Regions from separate parts of the Fictibacillus sp. B-59209 genome, predicted to be linked through region 3. Evidence: riboswitches for the same ligand, from Rfam matches in the RefSeq annotation. Region 3 holds a riboswitch; each other region holds the start of a gene.

Region 1 (5,833 bases), on a different contig from region 3:
GCCTAAATGTCCAAGCCCTACAATCCATTCCAAAAGTGATAATATCATTTCTTTCAATTTATATACCTACTCTCTATTAAAGTTATATCCCTGAACCTTGTACATCTTTTAGAGCCAGCCAGGTGACTCCGGCTAACCGCTAAGTCATTTGAAGTTTATCATAAAACCGATAAATGCCGCCAGAAGTCCTCCCGCATAACTGATTGCCAGATAAGTAATTAAATACTTCCACTGCCTTTTTCTATAGAAATGAACGTTCTCCAGTTTTAAAGTAGAAAACGTAGTGAACGCCCCCATAAATCCTATGCCAAAAAACAGTCTGATAGAATCTCCCGCGTGCATTCCTGTAAGCATACCGAGTAGAAATGAACCGGTAATATTAACAAGCAAGGTAGCAATTGGAAAAGGGGAGTCTGTTATCCTTTTTATGAATTGTCCAAGACCAAATCTGAAAATGGCTCCAAAGAACCCGCCCGCTGCTACAAGCATCACTTGCATCATACTCGCTGTTCCTCCTTGCCTCGTGTCAGTGATCCAAGAAGGAAACCTAGCCATGACATGACTAGCCCGCCTATTAAACTTAGGATGATATATAGGACAGCTGTTGCCGTGCGTCCCGTCTGAAGCAACTGAATATTTTCCACAGTAAATGTAGAAAATGTCGTAAACGACCCTATCAATCCTGTTCCGAGCACCGTCATAAAATAGGGGTGAACCCTGGGATTTCTGCCGATTCGAAACGTAAGATATCCGAGAGCAAATGAGCCTGCCATGTTGGTTAAGAAGGTAGCCAGCGGATAGCTCCCTTCCCAAACAAGTGCGATACCGAGCCCAAGGCCGTACCGTAGAAGGGCTCCGGCTATTCCTGCCAGTCCCACAAGTACGTAAAGCAGCATATCCGTCATCCTTTCTATAAGAAAAGCGCAAGCGACCTGTTTAGGTCCGACAAGCGCTGGAGCTAGACATTACTTCTATGCAACAAAACAGACTCCTGCCGCAATCGCGGCAGGAGCTGCTGTTTTCATCTCCAACATCATATTATCATGTTTAATTCCATTAGAACAATTTGCGTTAAAATTTACAAATCGTCAAAACCATTGGCATCTGAGACTTTTGTATATTGTCTTGACTTCTGTTCAAAAAAATCACTCTTACCCTGATTGATATCTTCATACGCTTTGATCCATTTCATTGGATTCTCTCTAAACCCATCAAAAGGACGCTGTATTCCCAGCTCATTGACCCGCTTATTGGCCATGAATTTAATATAGGCTTCAAGTTCATCCATTCTCAACCCAGGAAAACGGTCACCGATGATGTACCGTCCCCATTGTATTTCCAGTTCAGCCGCCTTTTTGAATGTCCCCTGAACAAACTGGACCGTCTCTTCAGAATTTAATTCCGGAACTTCATTCAGCAGTTCTTTGAAAATTTGGCAGAAGAGCCTGACGTGCAGCTGCTCATCCCGGTTGATATAATTGATCATCGTACTGGAGGCGACCATTTTCTGGTTTCGGGCAAGATTATAAAAGAAAGCAAAACCAGAATAGAAGTTTAATCCTTCAAGTACAATGTCATAGACGATCGATTCCATAAACGTTTTTGGTGATGGCTCTTCTGTAAACTTCAGATAGCCGTTTGCAATAAAATCGTTCCGTTCCCTCAAGACAGGATCATGTTTCCAGTATTCAAAAATCTCATCTTGTTTTTGCTTGTTCACCAGGCTCGATAACACATACGAATAGGACTGGTTATGCACTACCTCCTGAAAGGATAAAACCGTCATTAATGCCGACAGGCTGGAATCGGTCAAGTACGCCGCCACTCTTGAAGAGTAATCCGTCTGAATGCTGTCCAGAAAAGCCAACAGTCCAATGATCTTATTAAAGGTATCTTTTTCCTCGTTTGATAGATTCGGATATTGTTTCACGTCGCCGGACATATTGATCTCAAAGGGAGTCCAAAAATTCGCGAGCATGTTTTTATAGAGCGGATATGCCCAGCTGTACCGAACGTCATCCCAATTTAAGACATTGGAGCTCTGTCCGTTAATTAGACCAGTAGAAGCATTCGGCGCTTCTACATCATATAGTTTCCGTTCTGTCAGTGTTTTCATTAATAAAATAACTCCCTTCTTAGCTGGAACAGCTTTCACAGTCTTCCAATTCTGCAATAGATGTAGACCTCGTATAATACGTTGTTTTGAGACCTGATTTCCATGCCGTCAAGTGAAGATCGAGAAGTTCCTTCGCTTTAATCGTATTTTTGACATAAAAGTTAAACGAGATGGACTGGTCTACATGCTTCTGTCTGACAGCGTTTTGTCTGATGCTCCAATGCTGATCCAGCTCGTATGCCGATTTATAATACCAGCTTGTCTGAGGGGTAAGATCTGGAGCCGTCACCGGGATCCTAAAATCCTTCTTCTCCTCAGAGTACTCTTTTTTAAAAATAGGATCGACGGAGGCTGTGGAGTTCGCAATTAAACTGGTCGTCGCATTCGGAGCAACCGCCATAAGCCATGCATTCCGCAGGCCAGTCTGATGAACCTGTTCTTTTAATATAGTCCACTCTTCAGACACATAGTTCCTGTCTTCAAAATAAACACCGGTTTCCCAGTCAGATCCTTTAAAGGCTGGATACGCGCCTTTTTCCTTCGCCAGTTCATGGCTGGCTCTGATGCTTAAATAGCTGATTTTTTCATAAAGACAGTCATTATAAGCTACGGCTTCTTCTGATTCCCAGCGTATTCCTTCCACTGCCAGCAAGTGATGCAGCCCAAATGTACCCAATCCGATCGCCCTGTACTTCTTATTGGTAAGCACCGCTTGTTTCACTTCTATTCGCTCCTGGTTCATATCAATGACATTATCTAGCATGCGGATTTGGATTGGGATCAATCTCTCAAGCACATCATCCTTTACTGCTTTTGCAAGCGAAATAGAGCTTAAGTTGCAAGTCACATAATCTCCAGGTTTCTTTGTGATCAAGATTTTACCGTCCTGTGTTACTTCCTCTTCGACTGTAGTCGCTGATCCGTTCTGGGCAATTTCCGTGCAAAGATTGCTGCAGTAGACCATTCCGGCATGCTTATTCGGGTTAGCCCGATTAACCGTGTCCCGGTAAAACATATACGGCACTCCCGTTTCCAGCTGGCTTTTCATGATTCTTTTAAAAATTTCAATGGCTGGTACAACGTCATAGCCTCCTGAACCTTTTTCACCCAAAAGCCCTTGTTCGGCTGCGGCAACGCACTCATCATATTTATCGCGGAAACTGCCTTTGCCGGGTTCTTCATCAAAAAAATCATCCAGTTCATAGCCCATCACTTTTTTTACCGTATAAGGATCAAACAGATACCAGTCTTCTCTAGACTCTGCCTTTTCCATAAATAAATCCGGAATGCAGAGGCCCAAAAACAGATCATGAACCCGCTGCCGTTCGTCACCATTATTTAGCTTGGCGTCAAGAAAAGAAAAAAGATCTTTGCCGAACACATTGTAGTAGATGGCGATAGCTCCCTTTCTCTGTCCAAGCTGATCGACACTGACCGCTGTCTGGTTCAACAGCTTCGCCCATGGAATAATGCCCGATGAATTGCCCTTGAATCCTCTTATTTCTGAACCAAGGCTTCTGATCTTGCCAAGGTAAACGGAGATCCCGCCTCCGCCTTTCGAGAGCGTTGCTGCATCTGTTGTAGAATCATAGATTCCTCGAAGGCTGTCATCCATCGTATCGATGAAGCAGCTTGACAGCTGGCCATAGCTTTTACCCGCATTGGCAAGTGTAGGAGTTGCCACGGTCATATACAGGTTCGACATTGCCCAGTAGGCTTCTTTAATCAGCTCCATGCGGCGGTCTGAAGGTTCGTTGGACATCAAGGACATCGCGATGATCATAAAACGTTCCTGAGGCAATTCAAACACTTTGCCTTCATGCGATTTGGCAAGATAACGGTCAGCCAATGTACGAAGTCCTATATATGTAAAAAGTTCATCCCTTTGAGGGACAATCATCGCTTCAAGCTCATCTATTTCTTCTGGTGAATAGCTGCTTAACAGGTTCTTATCATAGATTCCTTTGTCTGTCAGTGTACGAATTAATCCATAGAAGTGGCCATATCCATGAACTCCTTGGCTCCCCCTGTTTTTTACTGCATCCGAGTAGATTTTTTTAAGATGCATTCTTCCTGCGACGAAGGTCCAATCCGGCTCATGCATTGAAATTCTTTCAAGTGCATGCAAAATAGCCATATTCATCGCTTCTGTTTGAGAACTGCTTTTATCAGCATAATAGCCTACCTGTTCTGTATACTCTTCCTTTTTATCAAGCTGGGGAAAGCCCAATAGAATTTCATCCAGCCAATTCATAACAAGATGATCTGTTCCGCCTGCTATAACCAAAGTCAAATCTCCTCCTCTAAAAATCCGCAAAATAAAAAGGCCCATCCAGTGGATGAGCCTAAAAAAACGACACGAGTTATATGAATCAAAAATAGCAGTAAAGTGTGCCGTTTTTGCTTCTCAATCCCCGAAGAATCAAAATCGTGAAACAAAAAGGCAGGTCTACTGGCTAATGCTTCCTCCTACTCTGAGCCTTCCCATGTAAAAGCCACACAATCGTGCGCGTTTCTTACACAGTGGATTCTCATTTCGTCCACATGACAGTTGCGGGGACAGCTCCGGATTGTTTTACCGGATTCCCTATTAAGTCTTACAAGACACCTCTTGTTTCAAATACTATATTTAGTTTAATACATTTACTTTCACACTAAATATAGTATTTGTCAACACCTAGTTTTCATTTATTTTGTTATTCCATATTGTATTTGCGCAGTACTTAATGATGTCCCGGCGGCGGATAATCCCAATAAAATGCCCGTCGTCGTCAGTCACCGGAATAAAGTTCTGGTCAGTTGCCAACGTAATTAAATCTTCCATATTTGAATTGATTGATACTGAGATATTGTTCACACGCTGTGGAACATCCTTCAGTTTTGTTTTCACCACATCGTAGAAGCCAAGGTCGAACGCTTCTTTCAATTTCCAAAGCAGATCCCCTTCTGTGAGCGTACCGACATACTGCCCTTCCTCTGAAACAAGGGGAACAGATGTATATTTGTGATAAGAAAGCTTCTCCAATGCCTGCCTGATGGTCGATTCAGGATTCAAATATTTAACCTCTTCTTTAGGCAATAGATAAAAAGCTATGTTCATGCTGTGATCTCCTTTAACCATAAAATGCAGCCGTTCTTTTCTACTATAACAAAAAATAAAATAGATGAGCAGTAATAAGCCATCACACAAAAAAAGCCCTAAGAAGGACACATATGTTCTATTGTCTATTCCCTCACTGTGTTTTATTTAAACTTTTTTTGCCAGGGTCCACCCCATAATTTTGCTGAAAAAGCCAGCTTTTATATTCTTCTTCCAATTCAGTCAATGGCCATGTGGAAAGCTCTGCTTCCACTTCTTTGCTTATCCCGTTTTTCTTTAGCATCTGAATAAGGAAATTCTTCCTCTCTTCAACGGCTTTCCGCAATAATCCGCCCATCATTTCCTCCCGTTAAAGCGTTTTCATAGTATAGTATACGTGGATCCAATTAAATAGTTTCAGCATTCATGGCTCTTTACTGAAACTTATTGGATAGAGTATACATTTATGACCACTAAACGGAAGATCTGACTTGTTTTTCTTCTTTATAAATCTTTATTGATTTCCCGAATGACATGAGAGACCTCGGGGAGAATCAGCTTTTTCATGGCTAAAGCTGCCGCTCCTGTAGATCCGGGCATTGCAAAAACCGCTGTGGAGCCAACAACTCCTGCCGCTG
Region 2 (5,833 bases), on a different contig from region 3:
CGTAGAATATGTGAATGCAGGACATCCCCCTGGATTTGTACTCATTGATGGCGCTGAGCAATGCCTGCTTGAACGCGGCAGCTGTGCCGTAGGTTTCTTTGATCAATTGGAAGTGGAAAAATCAACGATCCATTTTGAAAAGGATATCCAGCTTCTTCTTTTTACTGACGGTGTTATTGAAGCGAACAAGGATGAGAATCTCTTACTCGATAAACTGCAGTTTATCGCTTCTCAAAAATGGAACCAAACCATCACGTCCCCCATTCATATGGTCATACCGGAAGAAGAGCTGGTGAACCAGCAGGACGACATGTGCATTCTAATGATTCAGGCAGCAGCCAGTAAAGTTCCTTCTGTCATTTAACATTTCAATAAAAAGCTAAAGACGGGCGATCAATTCGCCCGTCTTTTTTAATCTAGTTTTCTATATATTTTTTCAGCTGCATCAAACTCAGTATAGTATGGAGTCTTTTCGGAAAAGCGAAGAGATTCTTTGTTGCCGAGTCCAAGGAAGCCACTTGGACATAGACTCTCATAGAACAACCCTTGCACTTGATTTTGAAGTTCACTTGTAAAATAAATCAATACATTACGGCAAATAATGACATGAAACTCATTAAAGGAAGAATCGGTGACGAGATTATGCTGAGCAAAAATAATATTGCGTAAAAGGGAAGGATGGAAATAGGCAAAATGCTCATCGGCCGCATAATACTCTGAAAATGCCTCTTTTCCACCTGCCTGCATGTAGTTCTTTGTATAGGTCTGCATCTTTAGCAGAGAAAATGTTCCCTGCTTTGCCTTCTCCAGTACTTTTTCATTCATATCTGTAGCATAGATTGTGGTTTTATCGGCCAAGCCCTCTTCCTCAATCAATATCGCCATTGAATAGACTTCTTCACCCGTAGCACAGCCCGCATGCCATATACGAATCTCGGGCATTTTCCTTAACTCAGGAACCACACGTTGCCGGAAGGCCTTGAAAAATTCGGGATCACGGAACATTTCAGTTACATTGATTGAAAAATCGTTGAGCAATTTTTCGAGAAAACCCTTTTCATGGATAACTTTCTCGAGCAGTCTCGTTATCGTTGGAATTCGTTCCATACGCATTCGGTTCTGGATCCGGCGGATAATAGATGATCTCATATATTTTCTGAAATCAAAGCCGGAAAGCCGATAGATCGCTTCTAAAAGGAGATCGGCCTCCATGTTTTCCACGAATCCAATTTCAAGTTCTTCTTCACTTGCAGTAATTTGATCATTCATCATCTATGTTCGTCCTTACTTGTTTGTAATCCATACCCTCATGACCGAAAAGAGCTGTTCAATCTTCAAAGGCTTGCTGATATAATCCGATGCTCCGGCTTCAAGACATTTCTCACGGTCATTCTTCATCGCTTTTGCAGTCAGAGCGATAATAGGGACACCGGAGTTTTCTTCGTTCTCCCGAATCCTTCTCATGGTTTCATATCCATCCATAACCGGCATCATGATATCCATCAGGATCATATCAATGTTCTGCTCCCTTTCCAGCAGTTCCAGACATTCTGTTCCGTTAGAAGCCGTAATAACCTTTATTTTTTCGTTTTCCAGTGCTGTTTTTAAAGCAAAAATATTGCGGTGATCATCATCAACTATCAATACGGTTTTTCCCTTAAAGGAGCTGATATCAGCTGGAGCCTGTTCTGCAGCCGGCCGATCGTTCTTATTAAGTTCCTCAAGTACTTTGTTTTCTTCCTGAACTTCAGGAGAAATGGCAGCAGCAACCTCGCTCACTGCTTCATCCAGCTCTTGAACCGGCGCAAGTCCGTTAGGGAGGCTAGGAATATACAAGGTAAAAGTGCTTCCTTTCCCTTCTTCACTTTCGAGCTCCAGCCGGCCGCCCAGCAGTTTTACAAATTCAAGGGATATGGATAGGCCCAGGCCTGTACCCCCATATTTACGGACAGTTGCTCCATCTCCCTGCTGGAATGCTTCAAAAATTAAATCATGTTTGTTCTTGGATATTCCGATTCCCGTATCTTTAACCGTAATTTTAAGCAAGTGGTCTGCACCGTTCTGAAGGTCAAAAACAGGTTCTTTTTCGATATGCAGAGAAATCTTGCCTTCTTCGGTAAACTTAAAGGCATTGGATAGAAGATTTTTAATAATTTGCTGGAACCTCTTCTCATCCGTATAGAAAATATCTGGTACATCTTTCTCTTTAATGATTTCAAACTCAAGGTTCTTTTGATCGGCGATGGGTCCGAAATTCCGCTCAAACTGCCCAGGAAGCTCACTCATGTTCATCTCGCTGAAATACATTTCAAGTTTACCTGCTTCGACTTTTGAAAGATCCAGAATATCGTTAATCAGGTTAAGCAGGTCTTGGCCTGAGGTGTGAATCACCCTCGCAAACTCCTCATCTTCAGAAGAAAGGCTATTCGAAGAATTCTCAGCAAGCATCTCAGAAAGGATCAGAATACTGTTAAGCGGTGTTCTCAGCTCATGTGACATATTGGCAAGAAATTCAGACTTGTACCTGGAGCTTAATGTCAGCTGCTTGGCTTTTTCTTCAAGCTGTACTTTTGCGTTCTGAAGTTCTGCCGATTTTCCTTCTGCTTCAATGGAACGCTGTTCAAGCTGCTCATTAATCATGCGCAGTTCTTCGGATTGCATCTGCAGTTCTTCGGATTGTGTCTGAAGCTCTTCGGATTGTGCCTGAAGTTCTTCTGTCATCGCCTGAGATTCTTTCAGCAGGCGGACAATTTCCATTCTGCCAATCACACTGTCGATGGTCAGGCCAATAGTTTTTGTTGCGTTTTCGATCAGCTCAATGTGCTGTTCTGTAAATGTGTCAAGTGAAGCAAGTTCCAAAACTGCGATCACTTCCTGCTCATTCAGAACAGGGGCAATCAGCAAGCTCTTAGGACGAACTTCTCCAAGCCCTGTACCAATGACTTGATAATCCGCCGGCAGCCTGTCCACCACAAGGATGCGTTTCTCAGACACACATTGCCCGATAAGGCCTTCCCCCTGTTTAAACGCCTCTCGCCCTGGTTCTCCGATAGGCTCTGAAAACGAACCTTTTTTTACGTATCGGGATTGTTCTCCGCTCCCTTCCCGGATATAGAGAGCACCCATGGAGGCCTGCGTTAAGTGGGCAACACCTGTAACAAATTTCTCTCCCAGCACTTTAATCGTAGATGTTCCCTGATATCTTTCGACTACCTGATTCGTGCTGGACTGCAGCCATTCCCTCTGCTCAACTTTATCAAGCAGTTCATTGGTCGCTTCAGCCAGGTCTTTGATTTCATCTTTCGTTTTTACATGTATGCGCTGGGTAACGTCACCGTTAGATGACATAGCCGTAATGGAACTTACAACAGCCTTAATGGTATTAATGATCGAGCCTGAAACAAAAGACGCAATAAGTGATGAAACAGCCACAACAATAACCAATAAAGAAAAGAGCCCTGTTTTCAGGAATTTGTTCTGCTCGTCAAGCCTGTCCGCCCGTTCTTTCGTCAAGCCTTTTTCAGTGGTTCTGAACGTGTCAAACTGGCTGCGGATCTGTTCTACACTTTGGCTGCCTACATCTTTTTTAATAAGAGAGAGAACTTCTCCATCCTTGTTTTCCTTCTTCAGCTGAATGGACGGATTTCCTGTTTTCTGGAGCCAATTGTGAATGGATTTATTAATTTCCTCGAGCCTATTTTGCTGTGCTGGATTATCGGCAATCAGCCCATAGAGCTTTTTATAATCGTTTTCCAAACTGTTCACTGCCAGGTTAAAGGGTTTAAGATAGCTCTCATCCCCGGTAATAATAAAACCGCGCTGCCCGTTTTCCATATCGAGAACCTGCTTTTCAATCTCGTTTGTCAGCGAATGAATTTCTATGTCATGATTAATAATAAAATTCCGCTCTTTTTGCATAGAGGCAATCTGATTATTTACTACTACTATTGATACGATCAGACAAAGAATAATCACTAGATATCCGGCAAAAATTTTTGCGCGGATTCCAAATCTGTTTCTCCCTATCATTCTATCATCCTGCCTTTATTATTTTCATAGTTATCCACCTTTATTATAAACAACATTTACCTATATAGATAGCTGGAAGTAAAGTATTTCCACATCTTCTCTCTGCTTTTGATGCGTTGACTTCCTATTTTAGATATGATAGGCTTGTCTAAATTTTCAAAATCAAATTACATAATAGTGGAGACAAGGTTCCATTGCACAAATGCAAAGGATGAAAAGGGAAGCCCGGTGAAAATCCGGCACGGTCCCGCCACTGTAAAAGGAAACGAGCTCATAATGCCCACTGGCCGGCAGGCTGGGAAGGGATGCAGCTCGGTATATAACCCTTGAGTCAGGAGACCTGCCTTGTTTCAACAACACTGTTTTAACCTACGGGAGATAGGGAGGTGTTAGATTCTTGCATACAATGGGGTTTACTCTACCCTTTTTTAGGCATTTCTAACGTTCTGTAACTGGCGTTGGGAATGCTTTTTTGTTTTTATTGCATATTTAGTATCTAAAAGAATGGAGAGATAACACATGAAAACGAGCAACTTGGGATATCCCCGTATCGGCAGCAATCGGGAGTGGAAAAGAGCACTGGAAGCATTTTGGAAAGGAGAACTGACGGAAGCCAGTTTTCTGCAGCAGATGGAACAGATCAGGCTTGCAAATCTGCAAAAGCAAAAAGACATGGGCATAGATATTATTCCAGTCAATGATTTTACACTTTATGATCACATGCTCGATATGTCAGTGATGTTCGGGCTGGTGCCAAAAAGATTTGAAGCAGTGGAAAATCCTCTCTCCCTTTACTTTGGCATGGCAAGAGGAAAACAAGAAGCCGTCGCGTGTGAAATGACCAAATGGTTTAACACAAACTACCATTATATCGTGCCGGAATGGGAAGACCGTGCGCCGAGGTTAGTGGAAAACAGGCCTCTTACCGCTTACAAGGAAGCAAAGGAGAAGCTTGGGATTGAAGGAAAACCGGTTATTGTCGGGCCTGTTACTTTTATAAAATGTGCAAAAGGATACCTTCCCGAACAGGAAGACACGCTGCTTTCCCAACTTGTCCCGTTATACTGCCGAATTCTTCAGGAACTGGAACAGGCGGGCGCCCAATGGATTCAAATCGACGAGCCCATTCTCGTTACTTCCCTATCCGAAGAAGAACTATCAGCATCCAAGAAAATCTATGAACAGTTCCATAAAACCGCTTCCGGTCTTAATATTATGCTGCAGACGTACTTTGAGAGCGCAGAGCATTACAAAGAAATCATTCAGTTTCCTGTCCAGGGGATCGGACTGGATTTTGTCCATGGCGAAAAAACACTGGATGAGATGCGTCTGCATGGGTTCCCAGAGGATAAAGTGCTGGGTGCAGGCATACTTGACGGCAGAAATATATGGCGTGCTAATTTGAGCCAAAAGCAAGAGCTTATACTCCAGCTTGAAGAACTGGCTGCATCCGAACGAATATGGATCCAGCCTTCCTGCAGCTTGCTTCATGTCCCTGTTTCAGCCAAACACGAGCATTCCCTTCCGCAAGAACTATACAACAGTCTTGCCTTTGCTGACGAAAAACTGGAAGAACTGCGATTGCTGTCATCACCTTCGCAACAAGAAGCAATAAAGAAGTATGATGATGCTCTTTACTTGCTGAACAGCTCTCCGGCAAGAAACCGGACGGAGGTTTTATGGGAGGTTGAAAAAGCTCAAGGCAAAGACCTTAAGCGGAATCAGCCGTACATGAACAGAAAACAAAAACAGCAGGAAGTTTGGAACCTCCCTCTCCTCCCTACGACAACCATTGGAAGCTTTC
Region 3 (5,833 bases):
AAAGATCTTTTACGACGGGCTTTCCGTCATATCCTCCAGTAAGCTGCTGGATCTGGATCATGTGGTCACCTTCTTTCGACGATAGCGAATAAAGATTAAGGCAAAGATCGGACTTCCGATAATCGCTGTCAAGACACCGATTGGCAGCTCCGTCGGCGCGATGATCGTTCGGGCGATGAGATCAACCAGAACGAGAAACACCCCGCCCAGAAGCGTGGACAGCGGCAGCAGATGGCGATGATCTACTCCCCATATCATGCGGGCCATGTGGGGGATGACAAGGCCGACAAACCCGATGGTGCCTGACACCGCTACTGCAGATCCCGTCAGAAGCGAGGCCCCGAACAGTACGAGTGACGTATGTTTTTTCACGTCAACACCAATGGTTTTTGCATCCTGCTGGCCAAAGGAAAGCGCATTTAATTCACGAGCACTTGCCAGAAGAATCAAAAGCCCCGCGGCCAAAAACGGAGCGATGAGCTGAACATACGGCCATCCTCTCATGGATACGCTGCCGAGCAGCCAGCCGATGATCTGCCTTAATTCATCACCGGTCAGAGCGATTAAAAGAGACGTTACAGCACCTATAAATGAGCTGCTTAAAATCCCTGCCAAAATAATCGTCTCAACAGACAGGCTGCGCTGCACAAGGCGAGCAAAATATATAACCCCAACAAGGGTAAGAAAGCCGGTAATGATGCTCACCACCGGAAGTGTAAAACTTCCCAGTATAGGCAGCTGAATGCCAAAGAACAGCACAGCCACAGCGCCCAAAGCAGAACCGGATGAAACACCCAGCGTATAAGGATCGGCCAGAGGATTTTTCAGCAGCCCCTGAAATGCCGTTCCCGCCAGCGCCAATGAGCAGCCGACAAGCATAGCGAGCACGACTCGCGGAAAGCGGATCTCCATGACGATATTAACAATCGAAGAATCAATGGATGCTGGTACGGGATAGTGGAAAAGCTTCGCTCCTAAAATCTGCACCACATGAAAAAGGGGGATAGGTATAGAACCTACCGATATCCCCAAGGCAACAGCTAAGCCCAACAGCAGAAACACTGCTGTATATGAAACGATGATTTTACTTTTTGTATACTTCCGGATAGATGGCTTTTGCAAGCTCCTCCACTCCTTCAATCAATCGCGGTCCCGGACGTGTCACCTTATCAGAGTGCACATCATAAATTTCTTTGTTTTTTACCGCAGGAACGTCCTTCCAGGCTTTACGGGCCATAATCTGTTCCACCGGCTTTTTGGAGTAATAGCCGTACGTTGTGACGATCGCGTCCGGTTTGTATTTGACAGGCTGCTCTTCAGATACCTTCGCCCATCCCTTCAATTCCCCTGCCGCATTTTTGGCATGAATGGCGTTCAGCATTTCATCAATGAATGTACCCTTGCCGGCAGTAAAAATCTCCGGAGCTGGAGCAACCTCAACCCAAACTTTTTTTTCTTTCTTTACTTGTTTTGCTTTTTCCTTGATCGCTGACAGATCATCCTTCATGGATTTTACAATCTTGTCACCTTGTTTTTGAGTGCCCGTTGCTTTAGCGATCATGTCGATGGACTTGTATGTATCCGTAAAGTTCTGCGCATCATTGATCACAACTACTTTGATGCCGGCATTCTTAAGCTGATCAATTCCCTGCTTGGAAGTATGCGCACTGGAGGCATGAGCAAGGACGAGATCAGGCTTTAAGCCAACAATCTTTTCCACGTTAAAATCCAATCCGCCGATTTTAGGCTTTTTCACAGCTGCTTCTGGATAGTTGTCAAAGTCAGAAACGCCGACAATTTCTTTATCCAAGCCAAGTGCAAATGCGACCTCTGTATTACTCGGTATGAGCGAGACGATTTTTTTGGGTTTCTTATCAATTTTTACATTCTCGTTCGCCGCATCTTTTATCGTTACGGGAAATTCACTCTTTACCTGATTGGCACCGTTTTCCTTTTTGTCTGTTGACTGATTTCCAGCCGAACAACCGGCAATGATGGCGATTACGAGTATCAGCATCATCGCAATTTGTGTAAACTTCTTCAATTCCTTCACGCTCCTGTATGTATCATTTAGCTGGGATTGTGCAAAACAAAAAAAGCCCTCCCTTCGGAGAGCGAATCAACAGTTAATCAATAAATGATTACAATTGCTTCACCTTTTCCTCGAAGGTTCGCACAGGCAATTAAGGCAGGTCTCCTGACTCTCGATCAACAATCTTCTTTTCCTTCCCATCCTTTGACAGAACAGTGGAAACATAAGAAGATTTCCCGATTACAGTGGCGGGACCGTGCTGGACTTGAACCAGCTTCCCTTTTAACGTTTTATTTGAAATAAAACGGACCTTAACCGCATATTCAGCTATATCCATTATACCTCTTACCGGCAAAATGAAAAGTTTAATTTATGTTCAATGATGCCCGGGACTTCGGGCTGACTTCCAGCCAGTCGCTCTTGAGCAGGCCCATAACATGTATATCAAAATACTGATCTTTGTCAAAGTAGGCTTGCCTTCTGACGCCTTCCTTTTGAAACCCCAGGGATTTCAGGAGCTTCAGGCTTTTTGTGTTATATTCGTAGACCTCAGCATCAATCCTGTAGGTCTCATGCTGAAACAGGTGCTGAAAGATGCCTGCAAGTGCTTCCCCCATGTATCCTTTTCCTTGTTCGGCACCGAGTCCGAACCGAAGCCAGCCATAACGCTGCGAGCTTCCCATCCAGTTGAAACGGACGTACCCAACAGGCTGCGAGCTCCTCTTTTCGATGATCATCAAGTAAGATTCGTTCAGCTGGCTTAAGCTTTTCTCAATATCCTGCCTTTGATTGCCTTCATTAATTATGGTCATAGAACCAGTAGACATTTTCCGAAAGAGAGGGCCGCTTTTCCATTGTGCGATGACAGAGGCATCACTCACCGTAATTTCCCTGATCTTCAGTCTTTCAAATTCAAGCTTCATTTTCGGCATGTTCCAAGCCTCCCCGTTTGTACCGAGTATGAAATGATTTATTTTATCATAATATGCAGCTCCTCAAATTTAAAGATGATATCTCCTGTCTTTATAGGTTCCCGTGTGAGGGAGGTTTAGAGATTTGAGGATTTTCGCTGAAATAGAGGGAGAAGTCAATCCTAAAAATCCCCTGAGGTCTCGATTTGTAATTGTAGAGCTTACTAGAAGCTTATAGTCATCTAATGAATGGAGATGAGCGATCTTGGAGGAATGATCACACAAAGAGCAAATCCAGTTCGTATACAGCTTTTTCATACCTATAGAAGAACAAACTGGACAATGAACGCCCGTTAAGAGCTCATTAGGCTGTATTTGAAACTTTGATAGTATGTCAGGATTGAAGGGAATATGTTTTTTGTTGAATTGCTTTGCGGCTCTATTGACCTCTTTATTTGTCATAATTTGAGTTGTGTAACGGGCTTGTAAGCTGCTGATTACCGATGGGAGGTTGGCGCCATGGATAATATTGCGGGACAAATCAGGGGTAAGAGGATTTTTAATGAGGGTATAAGGACTGCTTACGACTATAAGGGACTCGATGGGAATGGGAGGTAGTTTTCTTACAGCTAACCAAGATGTTAGCTGGTTCTGCTGACGCTCTACCTGCAAAAGCGGATCAGGAAAAGCTTCTTCTTTTTCATTATTTACACGGATTAATTGTCGGTAATTTGTATCAAAGGTAAGAATGCCGGATAAGTTTTTCACTTCTAAGATTAAAAAGAAGAACGAAGATAGGATTAGGTAATCCATTTGAAAGTAATAGGATCCCTCTAGAAGCCGCAGCCCATGAAAAATTGTATACTCCTTTTTGGGAAGTCGTTCAAGGTAATATGCGATTGCCTTTTCACCCTTGTATCCTGCCATTTGTCTGGCATAACTCTGTTCAATTTTCGTGCGTTTTTGGTGATTTATCGGAAGCCTTCGTAATAAAGCCTCTAATTTCCGAATATATATGGGCAGTTTTTGTTCATTCACAATTTAGGGATCACATCCTTCATATGTTTTTTCCAGTTTATTTCGCTAAAAATCGCTGTTTCTCCTCTTCTGCTGTCTCATCAAATTTGTGTTTTGTAAATACGGTCCATTCTTGAGGATTTACATGCCGATCTCTCAAAAATACATGCCAATCTTCCTGAAATACATGCGGATCTCCCTAAAATACGCGCCAATCAACAAAAAACCGCTTGAGACTGATCAGGTCTCAAGCGGTTTACGTAAAATAGCTTATTTTTGAAGATTGTAGAATGCGCTCAATCCAGGGTAGCGGCTGATGCTTGCCAATTCGTCTTCGATACGAAGCAATTGGTTGTACTTCGCTACACGGTCAGTACGGGAAGGAGCACCTGTTTTGATTTGTCCAGCGTTAGTCGCAACAGCGATGTCAGCGATTGTGCTGTCTTCGCTTTCACCAGAACGGTGAGAAATTACTGCAGTATAGCCTGCGCGTTTCGCCATTTCGATCGCGTCGAATGTTTCAGTCAGCGTACCGATTTGGTTAACTTTGATAAGGATGGAGTTACCCACACCTTGCTCGATGCCTTGAGCAAGTTTGTTTGTGTTCGTTACGAAAAGATCGTCTCCTACAAGCTGGATTTTGTCGCCAAGACGGTCAGTCAATAGCTTGTGGCCTTCCCAGTCGTTTTCATCTAAGCCATCTTCAATGGAGATGATTGGGTATTTAGAAACAAGATCTTCGTAGAAAGCAACCATTTCTTCAGATGTTTTAACAACACCCTCACCAGAAAGATGGTATTTTCCGTCTTCTTTGTTGAAGAGCTCAGAAGAGGCAACATCCATTGCAAGACGAACTTCTTCACCTGGTTTGTAGCCAGCTTTTTCGATCGCTTCCATGATCGTTTGAAGCGCTTCTTCGTTAGAAGAAAGGTTTGGTGCGAATCCGCCTTCGTCTCCTACAGCTGTGTTTAATCCTTTTTCCTTTAACACAGATTTAAGGCTGTGGAAGATTTCAGCTCCCATACGAAGTGCTTCAGAGAATGTTGGTGCGCCGACTGGCATAACCATGAATTCTTGAATGTCAACATTGTTATCAGCATGCTCTCCGCCGTTTAGGATATTCATCATTGGAACTGGAAGAGTTTTTGCGTTGAATCCTCCAAGGTACATGTACAAAGGAAGACCAAGTAGATCAGCAGCAGCACGTGCTACAGCCATGGAAACACCAAGAATAGCGTTTGCTCCGAATTTTCCTTTGTTTTCTGTTCCGTCAAGATCGATCAACGTTTTGTCGATGCCGACTTGATCCAATACATCATATCCGATCAATTCTGGAGCGATTAGTGTGTTTACGTTCTCTACTGCTGTTTGTACACCTTTTCCCAGGTAACGGCCTTTGTCACCGTCACGAAGCTCAACTGCTTCGTATTCACCAGTGGATGCACCGCTAGGCACGATCGCACGGCCGAATGCACCGGACTCTGTGTAAACTTCTACTTCTACTGTTGGATTCCCGCGGGAGTCCAATACTTCACGAGCATATACTTCAATAATTGCTGACATGAATTTTCTCTCCTTATCAAACAAGATTTTATGGTGAGGAACAAGGCTGTTCTGCAGGGGCCCTCTTTCGATCAGCCTTTTCCTGATTTCAAAAATTAGCCTTTGATTAACGTTTCCCCAGTCATCTCTTTAGGCTGTTGGCCGCCGAGAAGTGTCAGGAACGTTGGTGCGAGGTCGGCAAGTTTGCCGCCGTCGCGAAGTTGGATATCTTTTTTCGTAACGATGACCGGCACCGGATTAGTCGTATGAGCAGTCATTGGTTTGCCTTCCATCGTTATCACTTCGTCTGCGTTTCCGTGGTCAGCCGTAA

What was found. A riboswitch is a leader RNA that binds a small molecule or an ion and turns the genes downstream of it on or off. The one in region 3 is predicted to bind cobalamin.
Region 1: another riboswitch for cobalamin. It lies ahead of P4361_RS15775 (ribonucleoside-diphosphate reductase subunit alpha); the one in region 3 lies ahead of P4361_RS05230 (ABC transporter substrate-binding protein).
Region 2: another riboswitch for cobalamin. It lies ahead of metE (5-methyltetrahydropteroyltriglutamate--homocysteine S-methyltransferase); the one in region 3 lies ahead of P4361_RS05230 (ABC transporter substrate-binding protein).

What each region holds. Positions count from the first base shown of each region.
Region 1 is NZ_JARMMC010000018.1:572,179-578,011, forward strand. It holds gene P4361_RS15755 (DedA family protein) at 1-57, opposite strand, end outside; gene crcB (fluoride efflux transporter CrcB) at 145-501, opposite strand; gene crcB (fluoride efflux transporter CrcB) at 498-896, opposite strand; gene P4361_RS15770 (ribonucleotide-diphosphate reductase subunit beta) at 1,079-2,116, opposite strand; gene P4361_RS15775 (ribonucleoside-diphosphate reductase subunit alpha) at 2,136-4,370, opposite strand; cobalamin riboswitch at 4,542-4,743, opposite strand; gene P4361_RS15780 (CBS domain-containing protein) at 4,794-5,216, opposite strand; gene P4361_RS15785 (Fur-regulated basic protein FbpA) at 5,350-5,553, opposite strand; gene P4361_RS15790 (MogA/MoaB family molybdenum cofactor biosynthesis protein) at 5,700-5,833, opposite strand, start outside.
Region 2 is NZ_JARMMC010000008.1:251,453-257,285, reverse strand. It holds gene P4361_RS06665 (SpoIIE family protein phosphatase) at 1-364, shown strand, start outside; gene P4361_RS06660 (protein-glutamate O-methyltransferase CheR) at 412-1,269, opposite strand; gene P4361_RS06655 (CHASE3 domain-containing protein) at 1,285-4,029, opposite strand; cobalamin riboswitch at 4,199-4,391, shown strand; gene metE (5-methyltetrahydropteroyltriglutamate--homocysteine S-methyltransferase) at 4,549-5,833, shown strand, end outside.
Region 3 is NZ_JARMMC010000007.1:51,567-57,399, reverse strand. It holds gene P4361_RS05240 (heme ABC transporter ATP-binding protein) at 1-61, opposite strand, end outside; gene P4361_RS05235 (FecCD family ABC transporter permease) at 58-1,122, opposite strand; gene P4361_RS05230 (ABC transporter substrate-binding protein) at 1,085-2,044, opposite strand; cobalamin riboswitch at 2,171-2,361, opposite strand; gene P4361_RS05225 (GNAT family N-acetyltransferase) at 2,398-2,964, opposite strand; gene P4361_RS05220 (nuclease-related domain-containing protein) at 3,034-3,981, opposite strand; gene eno (phosphopyruvate hydratase) at 4,231-5,523, opposite strand; gene gpmI (2,3-bisphosphoglycerate-independent phosphoglycerate mutase) at 5,619-5,833, opposite strand, start outside.